DNA from 2 places in the Sporosarcina sp. FSL K6-1508 genome. Region 2 is predicted to be linked to the other one. Evidence: a T-box and tRNA genes for the amino acid it is inferred to sense, from the RefSeq annotation. Region 2 holds a T-box; the other holds one or more tRNA genes.
What was found. A T-box is a leader RNA that pairs with one kind of tRNA and senses whether it is charged. The one in region 2 lies ahead of metG (methionine--tRNA ligase), so its partner is inferred to be a tRNA-Met.
Positions count from the first base shown of each region.

Region 1: it encodes a tRNA-Met, which carries the amino acid that the T-box ahead of metG (methionine--tRNA ligase) is inferred to sense. The anticodon was not compared.

Region 1 is NZ_JBBOXF010000001.1:725,054-736,166, forward strand. Features, by position in the region: gene hslO (Hsp33 family molecular chaperone HslO) at 1-414, opposite strand, end outside; gene MKZ11_RS03345 (type III pantothenate kinase) at 433-1,197, opposite strand; gene ftsH (ATP-dependent zinc metalloprotease FtsH) at 1,305-3,332, opposite strand; gene hpt (hypoxanthine phosphoribosyltransferase) at 3,537-4,079, opposite strand; gene tilS (tRNA lysidine(34) synthetase TilS) at 4,109-5,512, opposite strand; gene MKZ11_RS03365 (SpoIIE family protein phosphatase) at 5,597-8,014, opposite strand; tRNA gene MKZ11_RS03370 (tRNA-Met) at 8,229-8,302, shown strand; gene MKZ11_RS03375 (hypothetical protein) at 8,592-8,747, opposite strand; gene MKZ11_RS03380 (S1 domain-containing RNA-binding protein) at 9,116-9,541, opposite strand; gene MKZ11_RS03385 (FtsB family cell division protein) at 9,670-10,089, opposite strand; gene yabQ (spore cortex biosynthesis protein YabQ) at 10,144-10,611, opposite strand; gene yabP (sporulation protein YabP) at 10,608-10,904, opposite strand; gene MKZ11_RS03400 (RNA-binding S4 domain-containing protein) at 10,993-11,113, opposite strand, start outside.
Region 2 is NZ_JBBOXF010000001.1:3,541,323-3,552,435, reverse strand. Features, by position in the region: gene rnz (ribonuclease Z) at 1-630, shown strand, start outside; gene MKZ11_RS17960 (YbaK/EbsC family protein) at 773-1,249, opposite strand; gene namA (NADPH dehydrogenase NamA) at 1,591-2,610, opposite strand; partial or broken gene MKZ11_RS17950 (isochorismatase family protein) at 2,824-3,365, shown strand; gene MKZ11_RS17945 (serine hydrolase domain-containing protein) at 3,529-4,833, shown strand; gene MKZ11_RS17940 (class I SAM-dependent methyltransferase) at 5,083-5,709, shown strand; gene MKZ11_RS17935 (cupin) at 5,857-6,216, shown strand; T-box leader at 6,452-6,720, shown strand; gene metG (methionine--tRNA ligase) at 6,771-8,402, shown strand; gene MKZ11_RS17925 (protein kinase family protein) at 8,714-9,322, shown strand; gene MKZ11_RS17920 (hypothetical protein) at 9,513-9,713, shown strand; gene MKZ11_RS17915 (ABC transporter ATP-binding protein) at 10,035-10,709, opposite strand; gene MKZ11_RS17910 (ABC transporter permease) at 10,711-11,113, opposite strand, start outside.

The DNA.
Region 1 (11,113 bases), 2.8 Mb from region 2:
ACCAGATATAATCGGAACTTGTCCAGTAAAATAATCTCGTAGACCAAGATCCTTTACAACCGTCAGCATGCCATCAGTTCCAACTGCACGCCTGACGTCAAGTTTACCTTGTTCATTCAAATCAAAATGTGTTTGCGGGTTTGATGCATAGCCCCGGACTTCGCCATGTGCATTTGCATCGATGACCATCGAACCTATAGGGCCGTTGCCATTTACTTTAATCGTCAGTTTATCTTCACCTTTAGACATGGCACCCATCATAACCGCAGCTGTCATCGAGCGTCCTAGAGCAGCCGTCGCTGTCGGCCACATCACGTGGCGGCGTTGCACTTCTGCAACAGTTTCTGTTGAACGGGCCGCATATGCCCGGATTGTCCCTTCGAATGCGAGTGCTTTTACTAAGTAATCAGTCATTTATTATCTCTACTCCTTTTACATGTTTCGTTCATAAATTAGATGTAGCCCTTTCAGCGTAAGGAAGTCGTCAACGACATCAATAACAGTCGTTTCGCTTGCGATTAAACCGGCAAGCCCGCCTGTCGCAATTACAGTCGGCTCTTCCTTGCTTTGCGCTTTCATACGTGCAACAATTCCATCGACCTGCCCAACATATCCGTAGACAATCCCCGCTTGCATAGCAGCTACCGTGTTTTTCCCTACCACATGATCCGGCTTCGTTAATTCGATTCGCGGTAATTTAGATGCACGGTCGAACAAAGCTTCCATTGAAATTCCGATACCTGGCGCAATTGCCCCACCCATGTACTCGCCTTTTTCATTCACATAGCAATACGTCGTCGCCGTTCCAAAATCGACAATAATTAACGGGTTCCCGTATTCATGAATTGCCGCTACAGCATTAACGATTCTGTCCGCACCAACTTCACGGGGATTTTCGTACTTGATATTTAATCCCGTTTTGAGTCCTGGCCCCACAATAAGCGGTTTTTGGTTAAAGTACTTTTTGCACATTTGTTCAAGCGGGAACATGACCGGTGGAACAACCGATGAAATGATAATGCCAGTTACATCCTCGAAAGAAAGTCCAACGTGTGAAAACAACGACTTCACTTGCATCGCATATTCATCTTCTGTTTTATGTCGATAAGTTTCCATACGCCAATGATGTTTAAGTTGCCCTTGTTCATAGACACCAAGGACAATATTCGTGTTTCCTGTATCCAGCACTAAAATCATAATAGTTTCCTCGCTAACTTCGTCATTTTCCAACACATCATACCACATTCTTATGGATAGAAAAAAGCTGACTGCTTCAAAAGAAACAGTCAGCTTTCATTCTTTGTTCAATCTCTGCGTTCTTCGTCGATCGGCTTAAGAGGCTGTTCCCCAGTAGACTCATTCGGTAAATCACCGATTGATGGGTCCGTAGGTGCGCCAGTCGAATCGGAAATGACTGTGTCATCGCCTCCAACCGTTATATCTACACTCTTAACTTCCTCTAAATTATCTAAGCCATATCGGCCATATGGACGATCAGGTAATGTGCCGTGATCTTTCAGGTGATTAATTTGTTCGGCATCGAGCGTTTCTACTTCAAGAAGCGTCGTTGCGATCAAATCAAGCAACTCCCGTTTACCTGTAAGAATCTCTTTGGTACGGGCATATTGTTCTTTAATGATACGTTGCATCTCTTGGTCGATTTCGTACGCAATCGACTCGGAATAGTTCTGTTCGGAGTTGAAGTCACGACCAAGGAACACTTGCCCTTGAGATTGACCAAACTGCATTGGGCCAAGCTTGTCGCTCATGCCGTATTCCGTTACCATCGAACGCGCAATACCAGTTGCACGCTGGAAGTCATTGTGAGCCCCAGTAGAAACTTCACCAAGGACAATTTCTTCTGCAACACGGCCGCCAAGCAGTCCTGCAATCTTATCGAGAAGTTCAGGTTTAGTCATGAAGTAACGGTCCTCTTTCGGAAGCATGACTGCATAACCGCCCGCTTGCCCACGAGGAACGATTGTAACTTTATGAACGATCTCAGCATCATCAAGCATAAGCCCTACAACAACGTGACCCGCTTCATGGAATGCCACAATATCACGTTCTTTTTTCGAAATGACTCGTGTCGTCTTCGCAGGTCCCGCAATAACACGGTCCGTCGCTTCATCGATATCCGACATATCGATTTTCGTTTTGTTGCGTCTTGCCGCGACTAGCGCCGCTTCGTTCAATAAGTTTTCAAGATCCGCACCCGAGAATCCAGGTGTACGCTGTGCAAGAGCCTTCATATTGACGGTATCGTCAAGCGGCTTGTTGCGCGCATGTACTTGAAGAACCGCTTCTCGTCCTTTTACATCTGGACGTCCAACTGTAATCTGACGGTCAAAACGGCCAGGACGAAGAAGTGCTGGGTCGAGGATGTCAGGACGGTTTGTCGCCGCAATGATGATAACCCCTTCGTTTTCACCGAAACCATCCATTTCAACAAGCAGCTGGTTCAGCGTTTGTTCACGTTCATCGTGCCCGCCCCCGAGACCTGCGCCACGCTGGCGTCCGACCGCGTCGATTTCATCGATGAAAATAATACATGGTGCATTCTTTTTGGCATTTTCGAAAAGATCACGTACACGGGATGCCCCGACCCCAACGAACATTTCTACGAAATCGGAACCTGAGATTGAGAAGAACGGAACACCCGCTTCACCTGCAACCGCACGTGCCAATAACGTTTTACCTGTACCCGGAGGTCCGACTAACAGGATCCCTCTAGGAATACGCGCGCCAACTTCAACGAATTTACTTGAATCTTTCAGGAAATCAACGACTTCCACAAGTTCCGCTTTCTCTTCGTCTGCGCCTGCAACATCTGTGAAACGAACCTTTTTACGGTCATCCGTATGAAGCTTCGCCTTACTCTTACCGAAGTTCATCACACGGCCACCACCGCCGCCTCCGCCTTGTGCCTGATTTAACAGGAAGAAGAACAGGATAAAGATGATGATGAACGGTAGAAGACCCGTGAAGAAGGATACCCATGCGCTTGCAACAGGAGTTGGCAAGATTTCAACATCCGTTTGGGTTTGTGTAGCAAGTGAACGGATGTCATCTTGTATGGCGACATCGTTCAAAACATTCGTTACGAATTCTTCGCCTTCCTTATAACCTTTCATCTTCCCTTTCACTTCAAGGACAAGCTGAACTGGCTGCAAGGTAACCGACGTAACCTTTCCTTCTTCCATCGCAGTAATAAATTCATCATACCGGATCTCTTTTTGTTTCGGATTTGTATTGTTTAGTGAACTGAATATCCCCATGATTGCAAGAAATATCAGTCCGTATAATAGAAAGTATCGAAGTATTCGATTCATCCCAAGCCTCCTCATTTCATTAGACAGAAAACTAGTGTAAATCTTATCACAGGTCTGATTCAACCTACAAAGGAAATGCCTTGACGGAAAAGCGTAAGTGCCTCTAGGCGCTGAAGCCTAGACAGCTTTTTAGTTCAATAGCTAATTCCCTCTTATCGTCAAGAAAGAATTCCGCGGGCCCTTTAAAAGATTTTTCAAAAGTGTTTAGAAAGAATAGATTTCCTTTTTTAACACGCCAATATAAGGCAAGTTTCTGTATTTCTCCATGTAATCAAGTCCGTAACCGACAACAAACGCGTCCGGTACGTTGAAACCTACATAATCTGCTTTCAAATCCACTTTCCGGCCTGACGGCTTATCAAGGAGAGTGACGATTTTAATGGAATTCGCTTTTCGGTATTTCATCAGTTCAACGAGGTAACTTAATGTTTTCCCGCTATCGATAATGTCTTCAATAATAAGTACATCGCGCCCTTCGACACTTGTGTTCAAGTCTTTGACGATTTTCACTTCACCCGACGAAACAGTTGCATTGCCGTAACTTGAAACATCCATGAAATCGAGTTCGATGTAAGCATCGATGCGCTTAATGAGATCACTCATGAAAGGTAGCCCACCTTTAAGTACACCAATCGCAAGTACGAACTTGTCTTGATATTCTTCGGTCAACACTGCACCAAGCTCACGGATTTTCTCTTGAATCTCTTCTTCTGTAATTAGCACTTCTTCGATATCTTTCTTCAACATCGAAATTCCTCCTCTTTCATGTAAATCAATTATATCTTTCTTGTTCTAACTATGTACTTACTTTGATCTGTCTTGTTTCGCGAAAATGCCACTCCATACCGTACACCTGGAACTGCACAAATTTCACCTTGCGCTGTAATGATTACCGGTAATCGGTCGCGTTCTGTCATGCCAACCTTTTCATCGATAAACAACCTAGATAAACGTTTCGGATGTGTCATCCCTGGTAACAAGATTCGATCCCCATCCTCTCTTCTCCTGATGGACAGAGGAAGCGCGGAATAAGGCAAGTCAAAATACATGGTATCATCTGTATCCGTGAATAACTCCGTATCGAGATTACCCACTTCGGTCCAACAAAGCTGTAAATCATTTCCCCAGCGGGTCCAAACGCCTTTCGGCAACACTTTTTGCGAATCCATTTCCTCAGTTGGTGTATCGCGAACGAATGTCAGCACGTCATATTCCCGAATGAATCGGTAACCGCGTGGAAGGTGAACGGATACATTCCCGTTTTGCGAAGATAGATGGTGCAATAGTTGGCTTATAAGCGCGGAATTATATTTTACGGGCATAATTTCCCCATTGTAAAGATACCTCAATAGTAGTGTAATCATCCGTCTTTGTAAAGCTTGGTGCATGTTGGAAAATGCATTTCCATCAACGATAGGCAGGCCCGCTTCTGTGAATCTGGTAATTCTATCAAAACGGTCCTTTGCCAGTGTTTCAAGCAGCTCTTCATCTTCCTGCAACCAGCCAGACATTTTCACTGCATTTTCAGCGGCTCCCGGATTTTCATCAAGAATAAATGGAACAATTCGGTGACGAAAACGGTTTCGCAAATAGGCGTCACTTGCATTGCTAGGATCTTCACGATAATGTAAGTCATTTTCTGCAACGTATGAATGAAGATCTGCTTTCATGACTGGCAGGAAAGGACGAATAAGAAGCCCGCCATCGACTTCGCGTTTTACAGGAATACCGGAAGGCCGATTACCTTTCGTCACTTGCATAAGTACCGTCTCCAGCTGATCTTCTGCATGGTGCGCTGTCGCCAAAATATGATAATGGTGTTTTTGCATAATTTTAGTGAAAAAGGCATAACGTCCGTCACGACAGACAGCTTGCACATTACCGCCTTCGTTCTCAATAATTTCAGGAACCGGAACACTCCCGCCAAAAAACGGGATTTTATATGTTTCACAAAGCCTTTCCACTAATGCACCGTCTGCGGCAGACTCTTCTCCGCGCAATTTATGATCGACGTGAATTGCGGCAACTTCAATTCCCATCCTGTCTCGATTCGAAGCCATGAAATCTAAAAGTGCCACCGAGTCGACGCCACCTGAGCAGGCGACAAGAACACGGTCCCCCGGGGCGACAAGTGACCATTCTTTTACGAAATGGAAAATTGTCTGTTTAAATCTATTCATTGCCGGGCTTCCTCCTTTTCAACAAACTCTTTAATTAAATTTTACCATAGAATACCCCCACTTCAAGATAAGTGGGGGGTATAGTCAGCCAACCACGTTTTCCCGGGAAATAAGTTGTGAATATGGAGTAAAGCTTGACCACTTGGGGAGTACGTGATCGATTTTCATAATTAACACCGTTCGGTCATCTCCTATCACACCGAACTTCCTCTCCATTTCCTGCATAATGCGGTCCGCAATTTTGTCACAGTCAAAACTTCCGTACTTTTCAAGGGTGCTATACAACGTCTTTTCTTGTTTTTCAAGCGGGATATCGCCATTGAAAATACCATCCGTTACCATCATTATAATATCACCTGATTTTAACTCTTCATTTTTTGCCTCAACAGAAAAAGAGGGAAGAAAACCAACTGGCACGGATTTGCTATCAAGTCTTAAAAAATCATCCCCTCGTTTAATATACGTACTCATCGACCCGGCTTTCCACGACCAGATGCGACCGTCCTGTAAATCGATAAGCGCTAAGTCAAGCGTAGCGTACATATCATCTAAACCATTCAGAGACATCATATAGTGAAGTGTATGCATAGCTGTTTCAGGGTCCATTTTCCGATCCAAGCATTCCCGCATTAGACGAATTACTTTTCGACTCTCACGATATGCATTCAAATCCTGTCCCATCCCATCCGACAACAGGACCGCCGTCAACCCTTCATGGATCGGGAACACTTCATAAGCATCACCTGCATGGAATGTTTCACCGCCCGCTGTCGCAACAATCCCGTAATCCAGTGAAAAGCGGACCGCCGAACCGAATGTCAATTGAATATGTGGAAAAGGGTCTTGCAGAACCGCAGATTTTGCGACGCGGAACGGTTCGTCATACATCTCTTCCAGAATCGGCAGTATAAACCTCTCCGCCACTGTCGTGTCCGTTTCAAAGTCAGATCTTTTTTCAGGGATACAGCAGATAATGCGACGTGCTCCCCGCTCTCCTGACAAGACATCAATCTGAAAGTATTCAATATCTTTCTCTTGAAGCCGCTTCGCCAACTCTTCTTCGGCCGGCTTGTAAACCGTCAAATCTTCCTTTACTTCATTCATAATCTTGTCGAGATGGGTGCTCATATCCCGTAATTGAAGCGCAAGCATTTTTCGACCATGCTGAAGTTGCCCCGTCAATAAGCGATTAGCGGCCTGTTCTTCAAGTTCCGTCACCAATCCATTAAACCGGATGCACTTATATTTAATCTTTTCCTCAACCCGATGGCGCTTAGCTTTTTTGGTCATAGAATAGGTCGCTTCCCATTCGCTAAGAAGTCCGCCCATGTCATTATCAGCACTTTCCCAGCACTTAGAGTAACGGAAACAGGATTGACAGATTTTTGGCACAACCTGCTCAGACGGTTCATCCGAACTTGTGCGGGATGTAAATCGATCGCCAACAAGCGTTGACATAAATTCAGAGAACTGTTGGAAATCAGACAGTTGTTCGTCAAGCCGTTCAGCAAGCCATTTTTGTCGTTTTTCATTTGTGTCCGTATTTTCTGGGTAAAAGACACGTCGAATTGGCTCGAGTCTCTTCGATGGGATAAGTAAAAAGATAACAGTTGCCGTTGCAATTGTTATAAAGTGCGAAGTATCAAGCGGCAATGTCAAATCATACATGAGGAAAAATAGTGACACAGAGACTCCGCCCAGCGCAATACCAACTTTCCCAAAACGACGTAGCGTGCCTGCAAAAAAACCAGTCATGCCAAATACCGCCATCATTCCCGTGAACGACAATTCTGCGAGACCCACAATAGCAGCGATGATCATTGCGATTGTTGTTGAAAACGGAAGGCCTCCCACAAGTGCCGCGAGTAAGATTGTGAGATGGATGAGTGTCCCTGAAACCGATACAGGGCCTAACATTACTCCACTCATGCCCGTAGTAGCCATCGCACCGACCAGACATGCTGCACCAAGCCGTTCAGGCGTCCATTTGCCGAAAAAGATTCTATCTGCTGCAGGAAATGCGATAAAAAGGAAAAAAGTCATGAACAATGCGAGAACTGCTTCAAAGCCAATATATAGTTGCACATTCACTGGCGGTTGCCCGACATGCATAATAAACTGCCATAACACTTGAACAACGATGATACTTCCTGCCACTGTTAGCGGAATTGACTTCCGCATTAGCGGATACTTAATGACCGCATTGAATAAAGCGAGCATGAGTAAATGAATAACAGCCTGTCCGAGACCAAGAAACGCGCTCCCGAACATCCCTCCGATGAACACCCATATCAGATGCTTTCTGAAACGCGCTCGCGCCAATGCCCAGACCGGCAAGAAAAAAGGGACAGCTGCATCAAACAATACGGCTTGCGACAAGAAAAAAGAACCAAATAAGAATAGGGTCGCAACTAAAATATGCATTTTTCGTTTACCAATCATTTCGACATACATGCCAATTGGATAGCTCACCGGACGCACTACATGTTCCATTAGTTTCATTTCCCATTCCCCCTATGTCTACTATGCCTTGAGTATACATAGGCAGATCAAAAGAAATTGTCTGTTCATGACAGTGAATGAACAAAATGTTTCGACTCTTTCCGAACTGTTTTTTCTTTTTTCATAAGATGGGTTGACACATGATTGGTTCGATTGTATTATAAATATTGTTGTTCTGATTAAGTCGAAACAAGCACTTGCTAGAATATACAAAGGCGGCGTAGCTCAGCTGGCTAGAGCGTACGGTTCATACCCGTGAGGTCGGGGGTTCGATCCCCTCTGCCGCCATTAATGAAATACAAGAAGACCGTTCAGACTCTACAGACATAAGACGGTTTATGACCAAGCGTTTTAGAGTTGGAGCAAGACTATAATTAATTTAAAAAGCAGTCCCTGCATCTTGAATTTACGATGCAGGGACTGCTTTTTAAAATGAATAATCTAGAGATTATTTGGTGAGCTGTGACAGTTTTTTGAATTTGCATACTAGTTTTGGTGCGAGATATGACTATTTTCGGGATTGCCATGAATTTGCGGGCTTTCCCCATGAATTCCACTCGAGTTGCCATGAATTGCCTCACGCGCCATGACTATCTGCCGGATTGCCATGAATTCGAAGGCTTTTACCATGAATTCCGTGCAAGTTGCCATGAACTGTCTCACGAGCCATGACTATCTTCCGCATTGCCATGAATTCGAGAACATCCCCCATGAATTCCAGGCAAGTTGCCATGAACTGTCTCACGAGCCATGACTATCTTCCGAATTGCCATGAATTCGCGGGCTTTCCCCATGAGTTCCGTGCAAGTTGCCACGAGCTGTCTCGCGAGCCATGACTATCTTCCGAATTGCCATGAATTCGAGAACATCCCCCATGAATTCCAAGCAAGTTGCCACGAACTGTCTCGCGAGCCATGACTATCTTCCGAATTGCCATGAATTCGCATGCATTCCCCATGACTTTCTTCTTTATCTGCAAAGTGATCCCAGAAACCTTCTATATGTAAAAATCAAAAAGCGGCAAACAAGTGTAGTGCCCTTGTTTGCCGCTTTTCTCTATGCTATTAGTACATTTTTTCATGAATTGAAACAGCTAGCAAGTTATCCTCTGCTTGCGCCACGGCCACCGCGTTTCGATTCCGTCGCTCTCTTCAAAGTAGAGAGACGCTCTTCGCTATCTTTCATGAACTTTGCCATTTTCTGTTCAAAGTTCTCCGGGCGATCTGTAGTAGGACGACCACCTTGACGCGGACGTTGCGGGCGTTGAGGACGTTCTGGACGCTGCTCAGATTCAGGCTTCGCTTTTCTGATCGACAACCCGATTTTACCATCTGCACCGACGTTCATCACTTTCACTTCAACCATGTCACCGACTTTAAAATGATCATTAATGTCTTTGACGTAATTGTCCGCCACTTCACTTATATGGACCAGGCCTGTTGAACCGTTCGGTAGCTCAACAAATGCCCCGAAGTTTGTGATCCCTGTTACTTTACCCTCTAGCTTGCTGCCTACTTCAATTGACATAAAAAAAATGCTCCTCCTTAAAATTTAAGCGGGCCCCGCGCTGGGAGCCTTGCAACCGTATTAATGACCCTGTAAAATACAGGATCCTTACTTCTATTATAGCCAATAAAAAAAGAGTGTCAATAAGACTACTCTTTTCTGTCGTCTTTTTTATCCGTTTTTTTCTTATTTTCCGGTATTGAGAAAATAATTTCATTCTTTTCAGACAAGAAGTACTCTTTGCGCGCGAGTTTTGCGATATAGTCATCGTCATTCAACTTCACGAGTTGTCTTTCCAGTATCTCCTTCTCTTCTTGCACCTCTTCAAGCTCGGCCATTGTCTCAACTTTTTGCAGTTCCTTCGCCGCCAATGCATGTTTCTGGTTAATAAACATATTGGTCATACCACCGAGAATAATGGCCGCAGCAAAAGCAAACACTGTCAGTCTACGATATAAACGGACTTTCCGCGCATTCTTTCTCGTTTCTTTCTTTTGAAGTGAGCGGACATATTCAGTTTGAATCGATGCGACCCTTTCGGACGATTTCCTCTGCTGCTTTTGTTCCAAGTTCTGCACTTCCTCTCTTCACACGATACAATTTGTTAGTTCATACATTGTATATCATTTCGCTCTTCTTTTAAAGAGTTTTCTGGAAACGATACGGTACAATTTAACAAATGGTGTAAAGAGAACTTTAATGACTTTCATGATAAAACGTACGATATAACGGATGATGGATACGATCAGCCGAGCAATGAACCAGAGTGGCTTTACAAACACCAGCAATAAGATCCTTCCGAAAAGGCGGAATGGCTTATAGAAGATAGTTACGTAAAGTAGCATTCCACTAATCTGTGCAAACGGATCATATATCCGCCATGCCCCATCCCTTACAAGATAAAGGATATAAAAAGTCCAACATCCGACTAGTACCCATCCAATTACTTCGAGCCAGGCCGCACGCTTTCGAATAATTGATTTCTTGCCGGCTTGCGCGGTACCTGTTCCAATCATGTCCATGAATGCTCCGGCAACAATGCCCGTCCCAATCATAGCGAGCAGGCTAAGAAACTGGACGGATAGACTCATCCAAACAATTTATGGAGGAAACCTTTTGAGCCTGATTCTTCTTCGTCATATTGAATCGTGGCGACCGTGCCCTCCAATGTAAGGAGCCCTTTATCGACATCGAGATGAACGATGCGCAGTTCCTCTCCCCGGATTTGCAATAATCCTTGAGATGTCCGAACGAGAAACTCTTCCTGATCGAAGCGGTCGATCGATTTTACCGATGTAAGATCCATTCGTTTTCTGTTGCGCATAGTCACGACATGGTCTCCTGATGGAATTGCGTACGTAGGACTGTCAGTTTGAAATTGCATTATATGCTTCCCCCTTTGCTTGTACGTTCACAGCCATCTTATGCCGGGATATAAAAAAACATGACAGGGAAATTCCCCGCCATGTTGATCAGTCTTCGTCGTCCATGAATTCCGGTTCCACTTTTTCAAGTTTTTCTTCCTTCAATATGGTGTACATTGAAGCAGCATCGTCTTTTTTCGTTGTATCTTTTAACATATTGATTTTCACC
Region 2 (11,113 bases):
TTGCGTGTAACCAACACACATTTAAACTATGAACTAATTGTTCATGAAATCGGGGAAGGCGTTGTTTTTGAAAGCGCCGAATACCGAGTAACCGCGAAAAACTTGCAGCATATTATCCCGTGTCTTGGTTATCGGATTGAACAAATGCCGCTTCCAGGAAAATTACTCATCGATAAAGCGAAGGGCGCGGGTGTACCAAATGGCCCGCTACTGAAACAGCTGAAGAGCGGTGAAGACGTGGTATTGGAGGACGGACGAGTTGTTGTCAGTTCGGATGTTACTGGGGAACCGCAAGAAGGATTTACGGTTGCCATTCTTGGTGATACAAGTTACTGCCAAGCTGCTGTTGAACTGGCACGAGATACGGATATACTTGTTCATGAGGCAACGTTCGACATAGATACGGGAAATCTTGCGAAAGAATACGGTCATTCAACAATTGGTGATGCAGCGCGCGTAGCGCAAGAAGCAGGAGCGAAAACATTGATCGCTAATCATATCAGCGCCCGTTTCATGCCAAGCGACGTTGCAAAATTGCAGAAACAAGGGGAGGCAATCTTCCCGGCACTCCATATTGCGGAAGACTTTTCACGATTCGAATGGAAAAATGGTAAAATTATTCGGGACTAAATATAGACTCTTGTTGATAAAGAAACCTTAAGTCTGTTGACTCGCTACTATTTTTCTACTTATAAGAAAAAGCGAATAGAAGTAAGCAAAAACCCGATACTCCCTATTGCAGGAAGTATCGGGTTTAGTTCATTATTGAACATTATTTCACAGATACTACTTGTCCTTTTGTCATTTTCCCTAACTCATCTGGCGTTAATTGAAATACGGCTTTCGGATGCCCGGCAGCAGCCCAGATTGTTTCATATTGAAAAAGGTCTTCATCAATTAAGGTTAGTACAGGTTTTTTATGCCCTAACGGGGGAACCCCTCCTATGACAAACCCTGTGGATTCACGGACAAAATCAGCATCGGCTTTTCCTAATTTGTCATTTAGTGTTTGTGCAATTAATTTCTCATCAATCCGATTGATCCCGCTCGCAACAACTAATAACGGATGATTTGTACTTTTTAGTTTGAAAATAATTGATTTTGCAATTTGCGCTACCTCACACCCTAAGGCATCTGCCGCTTCTTGGGCAGTTCGAGCGCTGTCTGTCAATGTGACAACCTCGTTTGGATGTCCCAAGTTCAGTAGCTTCTCCTGTACTTGCAGTACACTCGCTGTTAAATTCTGCATTTTTCCCATTCCTTTCAAACGTTTTCGATTTTCTTCAATTATAATTGGCTACCTCTATATAGAGCACCTGCACTAGGTATGTATCGAGTTGTGATAATTCAACCTACTTAGTTTTTTGACTAATAGACAATATTCTACAAAGTTATGACCTTTTCCTTCTTTTATGGAGAGTCGTTCTTAACTTTGAAGAGTCGGATAGATTTCATGCGCTATTGGTGGGAATCAAATAGGAAGTTCTATTAAACATCCCATGAAAAAGCAGTAGCGCGAACCAATAGGGTGGTTTGCGCTACTGCTTTTTATAAGTTCAAATTACTGCCAACGATTCAGGTGTCAGACGTTTAAAACATCCAGCCTCGTTCATACTGTTTCGGGGACTGAATTTCAACACGCAGTTCTTTCGCCGCAGTGTATGCCCAGTACGGATCCCTCAATAATTCACGGGCAAGCAAAATCATATCTGCGCGGCCATTTTTCAATATTTCTTCCGCTTGGATGCCAGTTGTGATCATCCCAACTGCGCCCGTTAAAATGTCGGCACCATCTTTGATCGTTTCCGAAAATTTCACTTGATAACCAGGGAATGCATCGATTGCCGCCGGAACGACTGCTCCTGAACTGACATCGATCAAATCAATGCCCTGCTCTTTCATCCACTTTGCCATTTCGACGTATGCTTCAGGCGTCATTCCGCCGTCCGTATAATCATTTGCAGATATCCGAACGAAAAGAGGTCCTTCCCAAACAGTGCGCACTTCATCAATGGTTTCACGTAATAATCGATAGCGATTCTCCGCAGAGCCCCCATATTCATCCGTTCGTTTATTTGATAGGGGAGATAGGAATTCATTGATTAGATAGCCGTGTGCGCCATGGAGTTCGATCACGTCAAACCCAGCTTTCTTCGCACGGATAGCACCATCCTTGAATGCTTGCACGGTCGTTTTTATATCTTCCTTAGTCATTTCAACAGGCGATTTATATTTGTCATTGAAAGCCAGTGCTGACGGGGCAAAAATATCACCGTCCACTGTAGCTTTGCGTCCGGCGTGTGCGAGCTGGATACCTGCTTTCGCACCGTGCTGTTGCATAAGGCGAACAACTTCTGTTAATCCTTCAACATGATCATCGCTCCAAATGCCAAGATCTTGGGGGGAAATACGCCCTGCAGGTTGGACGGCCGTCGCTTCAACAATAATCAGTCCGACTTGGCCAACTGCACGTGTGGCATAATGGGTTTTATGCCAATCCTCAATCATTCCGTCTTCGTTATGACTCGAATACATACACATCGGCGACATAACGATGCGGTTTTTAAATTCAACATTGCGTATTGTAAATGGTTCAAATAACTTTGCCATGTTCTCGACCTCCCTAAATACTTTTCACAATTAGTATAGCAAAGCAAGACTATTTAAACAGTCTTGCCGGCTCACATATCTCCAAACATATGTGAGCTGAGCATGGTTATCTGGAAAAGAATCTTCAAATCTTTTTCAATTTAACCTAATTTTGAAGGAGTAATTGTCATCCTTCTAGAAAAGTTATCTTTCAAGAGAAAAGTAGGTGAGAATATGCAGGCTTTATTAGTCATAGATGTACAAAATGGAATTGTGAATTTGGGTTATGTTCAAGAAGAACTATCAATAATCGAGAGCCTTATTATGGATTTCAAGGAGAATGGAAAACCTGTTATTTTTATTAGGCATTTGGATGATCAGGAAGAAAGCCCGCTCTATCAAGGATCGGTTGGTTCTGAACTACATAGTCGGTTAAAGAATATGCTGACTGTGTCATTGAGAAACAAACACCAAGTTCATTTTTCAACACAAATCTAGCTGAGACATTAGAACAGTTAGATGTGAATCACCTTTTTATTACGGGTTTTAATACTGAATTCTGTTGTATGTTCACGGCTATCACAGCGTTTGATAGAGGGTTCAAAGTTACATTTGTCGAAAATGCAACTGGAACAGTAAATATAGATGAAACATATGAAATGAAGGGATTGGATATTCGGGATTATGTGGGTACTGTTTTGCATTGGTCAAATGTAATTGAAGTATTGGATTACGGGGAATATGTCGAAGAGTATAAGCTGAATAAAACTGTTTAAGAAAGGTGCCTAGCACTAACACAATTCGGAATTGTATTAGTACCAAGCATCTTAAATTCAACATCCATGATGATAATTTATTTAAGAGCAAATTGGCAGAGGTTGGATCAACAAGAAATGATTGAAACATGTCAATCTTTAGCGAAGTGAGGGAAAAACCTTGATGGACATAGAAAATAGAATAAATAAATGGATTGAATCATACGATCGAAATAGTTATTTGATTGGTTCCATATTAATTGCTTCTAATGAAAATATTCTTTTAAATAAAGGCTTTGGCATGGCGAATCGGGAACATAACGTGCCAAATATGCCTACAACTAAATTTCGTATCGGCTCACTCACTAAGGCTTTTACAGCCATGGGCATACTTCAATTACATGAAAAGAAAAAATTGAACATAAACGATTATGTTGGCAAGTATCTTCATGATTATCCAAATGGAGAGCGAATAACGATTCTTCATTGCCTAACGAATAGCTCGGGCATTCCCAATTATACAAGTTTTGCTGATTTTTGGTTCAGTTCAATGAGACTTCCTTTGACTTTAAATGAGCTTATTGACACATTTAAAGAACGGGAATTGGATTTCGAACCTGGAAGCCGTTTTGGTTACTCAAACTCAGGCTATGCGTTGCTAACTTCTATTATCGAAACGGTTTCAGGCATGTCTTATGGAGAGTATATTCAGGAAGAAATATGCAATCCTTTGGGTATGTATAATACTGGCTGTGATGATGGCATAAAGGTCGTTCCGAGGTTGGCCTCTGGTTATTCCTTCTGGGAAGAGCCGATTCATCCAGCATATGCGGACTTGTCATTTCCATTAGGCTCCTATGGTGTATATTCTACAACAGAGGATCTATTTATTTGGGATAAGGCATTGAAATTGTTCAAAATACTCAACAAGGAACTTACAGAAAAAATGTTTACTCCAAATTTCAGTTCATATGCATGTGGTTGGATGATATCTGAAATAGGTGGTAAAAAATGTGTACATCATTCTGGAGATATTAGCGGTTTTTGTAGCGATTTTCTCAGATTTGTTGATGATCAAGTTACCATTATCTTTTTAAGCAATATGAATGTTACGCCTGTAGAACATTTAAGTCGGGAAATTGCGAAAACCATTTTTGAGGAACAGTCATCTTTACCATGTCCTGCTGTGCCAATCCCATTCAAAAAGGTAGTTCCTATAGTAGGTAAGTATCCATTTGAAAATGAGAAAGACAAATGTCTAGATATATCTGTTGAAAAAGAAGAGCTTTATTTAACTGTCTCTAAAATGTACGGAGCGGTTTATAAATTCAAACTTCTGCCAGTTAGCCACGACTCCACCAAAGCAACTTTTATAACCGAGATGATTAATGAGCAACTTGTATTTTATTATTCATTAACAGGTGAAATTGAAAGTGTGCAATACATAGACTGTACTGGGAATAATCAAATGATGAATAAGGCTAAGTAGGTTTTCAAAAGACTTTAAACGGAATCGTGTCTATAATCTGCGGTTTAAAAATACATAATATTATGATAATATCTATATATCTATGAAAGGTGGAGTTTATGATGAAAAAAACTACTATTATCTATTATCGCACTGTTTTAAGGGAAATGATCGGCAGCTAATCGAGTAAATCAATTTGTTTAAAAGGATTAATTTTTAAATGAATAAGGAATGCTCGTCAGCTTGTCCGAATTATAGGGGGAGCATTCAATGCTTAATGAACAAGGATTTAATTTATGGGCTAATGACTACGATCAAACAGTACAAATAAGTGAAGATAATAATTGCTATCCGTTTGCTGGATACAAAAAAGTATTAAATACCATTTTTAATGAAGCCATGCAGAAGAAACAATCAAGAGTTTTAGATATAGGGTTTGGTACAGCTGTTTTAACGAGTAAACTCTATGAAAATGGCCATTATATAGATGGTTTAGATTTTTCTACACGTATGATTGCAATAGCCCAATCTAAAATGCCATTTGCAAATTTAATAGAGTGGGATATTTCTAATGGCTTACCTGATTCTTATACATTTAATAAATATGACTCTATTGTAAGCACATATGCGTTGCATCATTTGGCGGATAAAGAGAAAGTAACATTTATAAAGAGTTTGCTTCCTCTACTTTCTGTAGATGGAAAAATATTTATTGGAGATATTGCATTCAAAACGCGTGGGGAGCTTGAAGTTTGTAAAAATAAAAGCATTGGGTATTGGGATGAAGATGAATTTTATTTTGTCTATGAAGAAATAAACGCTTTGCTAAAAAACTTTTGTAAATGTGAATTTCATCCGGTATCGCATTGCGGCGGTATATTCGTAGTTACGAGTTAAATGCAAAATAGAAATAGTTACTCACATTCAAACGTTCAATAGTGAAAGGAGAAAAATGAGTTGTTTTGGCAACTCATTTTTCTTTGTGACTTAGGTAGTCGATTATTATCCTTTAGAAGGCATAAGGAAATCTGGGGAGGATATTAGATGAAAGTATATAGGTTCGACAAAGAGGAAGGTAAAAAAGTAGCTCATTTTAACTCGAATTTCATTATGTCCCGAATTTTAAAAACAGAAAAAACTACGCAAATTGGTTGTATGCATTTGGAAGCTAACGGAATTATTGGCTTTCATCAAGCCGTTGTTTCACAATTAATTCTTATAGTAAATGGAGGAGGTTGGGTTCGAGGGGATGATAATTTAAAAGTAAATATAACAGTAGGCGATGCAATCTATTGGGAAAAAGGTGAAGGACATGAAACTACGACAGACACTGGTCTAATCGCAATTGTAATTGAGTCTGAAGAATTAGCTCCGTCTGATTTTATGACAATTAAAGCAAAATAAAAAATTGGTAGCTGGCTCCGGTTAAAATCACCCCTCAATGCAGATTGGATGGCGTGCTACCCTCGATTATAAAAGTCCGTTTAGATAAAGATTATAGTTCTTATAATCTTTGCACAGGTAACTGTTGCCTTTCCGGAGTTAGGGACATCTACCTTGCTAAGTAAAATAGTAGATTAACTTAAAATATATTTGCATTTGTTTTCGTAATTCTCTATAATCAATTCTAACCTTATATTAAACGGCGATGAAGAGGAAAAGTAATGAGACGATGTTATATAGAGAGCTTCTGTTGGTGGAAATGAAGCAAACTAGTCTGATGAACATGATCTCTGAGCTTTGCACTGAAAATCTGCGGATGAGTAGGCTGCAACAAGATTTGGCACTTGTTACAAATGTCAAAGTATACTAGCATGATTTGTAGCTACGTACTTACTAAGACAAGTGGCGTGAGCTATTTGTGAATTAAGGTGGTACCACGAGTGAACTATCAACCTCGTCCTTATCGATATGATAAGTGGCGGGGTTTTTGTATGCCCCCAAAAGGAGGAATTCTGTTGAACATCTTTATTGGAGGGGCATGGCCATACGCGAATGGATCATTGCATTTGGGGCACATTGCAGCATTGTTACCAGGAGATATTTTAGCGAGGTATTATCGATTAAAAGGTGAATCCGTTTTATATGTGTCAGGCAGTGATTGTAATGGTACACCGATATCTATCAGGGCAAATCAAGAAGGGGTAGCAATCCAAGCAATCGCGGATCGTTATCATCAAGAATTTATAGAAAGCTTTGCGAAACTTGGGTTTAGTTACGATTTTTATTCCAGAACAGATAGTCAACAACATCATGAAGTGGTGCAACAAATTTTCTTGCAGCTGCTTGACAATGGGTATATTTATAAAAAAGAGATTGAGCAGACTTATTGTGAGTTCGATCAACAATTTTTGCCCGACCGGTATGTGGAAGGGATTTGTCCAAACTGTGGGCATCCATCTCGTGGGGATCAATGTGATAATTGTTCAACCATTCTCGATCCTCTTGATTTAATTGACCGTAAGTGTAAAATCTGTGGGAATGCACCAACTACAAGAGCAACCGAACACTTCTATTTCTCATTAAGTTCATTTCAACAAGAGCTGGAAGAGAAAGTTAGGAAAGTTCGTGCTAACAAAACGTGGAGAGAAAATGCCATTCATTTAACAGAGAGATATTTAACAGAAGGTTTACATGACCGTGCAGTTTCCAGAGACTTAGCAAATGGAGTTAGTGTACCCGTGCAAGGGTATGAGGATAAAAAGGTTTATGTTTGGATTGAAGCAGTTTCAGGTTATTATTCGGCCAGTCAACAATGGGCGAATGAGACTCATCAAAGTGATGAAGCTTATTGGAATGAAGAAACAGTATCTTACTATGTACATGGAAAAGACAATATTCCATTCCACTCCATTATTTGGCCATCTATTTTATCGGGAATTGGAAAGGATACACTTCCAACACATATCATTTCAAATGAGTACTTAACTTTGGAAAAGAAGAAAATTTCGACGAGTAAAAACTGGGCTGTGTGGATTCCCTCCATTTTGGAAAGCTATCATCCTGATTCTATTCGATACTTTTTAACCGCAAATGCACCTGAAGCCAGAGACGCTGACTTTTCGTGGCGTGAGTTCATTTTCAGTCATAATACGGAACTTCTTGGTGCTTATGGCAACCTTGTTAATCGGACATTGAAGTTTATTGATAAGTCATTTGATGGTACTGTTTCTGGGGAAATAGATGCGGATATCGCAGAACTAATCCAATCTAAATATGGCGAGATTGGTCATTTGGTCGAACAAGGCCATTTTAAACAAGCGATTGAAACAATTTTTGAAACCATACGTTTTGGAAATAAATACTTTGATGCAAAACAACCTTGGAAGATAATTCATGAGAACATAGACGAGTGTAAGAAAATTTTATTTACATGTGTGCATATAATTGCAAATTGTGCCCAGTTATTATCGCCGTTTCTTCCTTTTTCAAGCGAGAAAGTAAAAGAGATGTTGAACTTAGCTCCGTATACTTGGCAACCTATAGAACAAAAAGCCTATCAAACCTTTCAAGTTAGTCCTCTTTTTGAAAGAATTGATTTATCAAAAATTGAAGTTGAATTAGAGAAGCTAAAATTGAACGCGATATAACTAATTATTGATCAAATGATTTTTATTTCGATAAGTTCATTTCTCATACTAAGCTAATCACTAATATTGACTACGAAGCTAGGAGCCATTATAATAAGTTTACATTATGAATACTTAACTTCCGTTAAGGGGAGTAGCTATACAGTAAAATCGTCAATACAGGATTCTGATCCTCGGTTTTATTGGCAACATTTGTTGTTTGCGAGACCTTACCAATTATTTGGTAAGGTCTTTTTTATTTAGAGACGTTATGACCAAGAATTGGTCATAACGTCTCTTTATGTTTCTAAAAAAGTATTGGAGGTCAACTTTTGACTATTTATCAAGAACTTGCGGATACAATTATTATTAATAAGAAAAATCAACTTATTGAATACGATGATGCATTAGAGCTTGCTGGTACAGGACGAAGTGCATTTGTTTTTAGAATAAAATCGTCTGAAAAAGCAATTAAAGTATTTTTCCCCAAATTTGAATACATTGCAAAAGAAGAGGCTACTATTTATATGACGCTTCAAGATATTTCTTACTTTCCAACTATTTATGCATCAGGTCTAAATTATTTTGTGATGGATTATATTGATGGTCATACACTTTTCGAGTGTCTGACACAGGGAAGAGAAATTACATTAGCTCATATAAAAGAGGTAGATTATGCACTGTCATTGGCTTCAAAATTGGGATTAAATCCTTCAGATATTCACTTACGAAACATAATTATTACGTCTAAAGACGAGATAATTATCATTGATGTTGCTCGTTTTAGACAAACTAAAAATTGTAAGCAATGGAGTCATTTGAAAAAGGCCTATCATCAACTATATCGTAAACGTTTCTTTTTAAAGAAAATTCCTGCTACACTCTTAAATATTGTTGCCTTCTTATATAAAAAGGGAATAATACCATCTTATCAGTCCTGAATTATTCTATAATTTGTTCGTTGGTCTAGAGGCTTCGAGTAATTAATAGCTTTCTTTTTCCATTTTTAATTGGAGACTCTAGTTTAGGCATTTCAATTAAATTATTAAAAACGCCCAGTAATCGTTGAGTTTCGGGTATACTAGAGAGAAGCAACTTTCTATTACTATTCGATATAAAGGAGGGATTTATATGACTGAAAATCATGAAACGAACGAACAAGACGCGCCAAAGAAGATTAGCTTAAAAGAAGCGATACAAAAACAGTTGGAAGCGAAGAAAAATCAAACTGCCGATAACAATGCAAAAGGTAATCCAGTACAATCCGCTAAAAAGATGCAGAGTCAGCAGGCTAAAAAGGTCAGCAGTGCACGCAGAAAAATGGGTTCTTAATAAGAAAAGCGCAAGCGCCTTGGTAGACCCGACAGGCATAAGACGATCCAGCGACGTGGCGCTCTTTGCCACATAGCTAGATTGCTTATGATCCGAGGGACTGGGCGCTGGAAGCTAGACAATAAGAAAAGTGCAAGCGCCTTGGTAGAGGCGACAGGCATAAGGCGGACCGGCGAAGCGGCGTCCTTCGCCGAGTAGCTATGCCGACTTATGACCCGAGCCTCTAGGCGCTGGAGCTAGACACTGCTCCAAGTTCAAAAACTTATATTTTCTTATCTTTAAAAAAACGCAAACCAATACAGTCTTGGTTTGCGTTTTTCATTATACTACCAGGCCGTCTTTCATCGTAATGATGTGATCGGCATAAGGAAGCATTTCTTCATCATGGGTAACCATCAACGTTGTAATGTTCAACGTCTTCGTCAACTCCCGGATTAATGTCATGACATCTTTTGATCTTTTCGAATCTAGGCTTGCTGTTGGTTCATCCGCAAACAACATTTTTGGTTTGTGGATGATCGCGCGGGCTATTGCCACACGCTGTTTTTCTCCTCCTGATAAAGAAGCAGGGTAGGCATTTTTTCGATGATCCATATCCACCAATTTGAGAACCTTTTCAACTTCCATTTTTTGTTCTCGTTTTTTTAATTTGGTTTCAGAAACGTCGAGCATCAGCAATAATTGTTCTTCTACTGTCAGAAAAGGGACTAGGTGCGAGGATTGAAAGACAAACCCGAACTCACTCGCTCTGATTTTTCTGATCTGATCCTGATTCATGTCAGTCATGTTTTGTCCTTCAAATAGCACTTTTCCACCCGTAGCACGTTGCAGTCCTGCCGCTATTGTAAGAATTGTACTTTTACCAGAACCTGAAGCGCCTACTAACGCTGTTATTTCGCCTTCACGAAGTGAAATATTAATTCCTTTTAATACTTGTTCATCTACTTCACCATTCGTAAATGTTTTTGTAACTTCATCAATTGTGAAAATCGTCATATTACACCTCTCCTTGTTGGATAGCTTGCAATGGTTCTACTTTTTTAATTTGCAGACCCGACAGTGTTGCTCCTATAAATCCAATGATTAGGAATATAACCGATAATTGTACGGTGGTTTCAATCGTTAAACTGAATGGCATTCCTTTAGGTGCAATCATAGTAAAGCCCTGACTTAAAGCAACTGATAGTGCTAGTGCGATGACAGTTATGAAAATCATCTGGTACCACATCATACCGAATAATCTGCTCGTTTTAACACCGAGCGCTTTTAAGATGCCATATAGTCCGATTTTTTGAACGTTCATCATATAGAAGAATATCGCGAACAACATTCCGCTAATGGCGACTAAGAACCAAATAATCATATTGAGTGACATCTGTTCCGCGCTGTAACTTGGAATC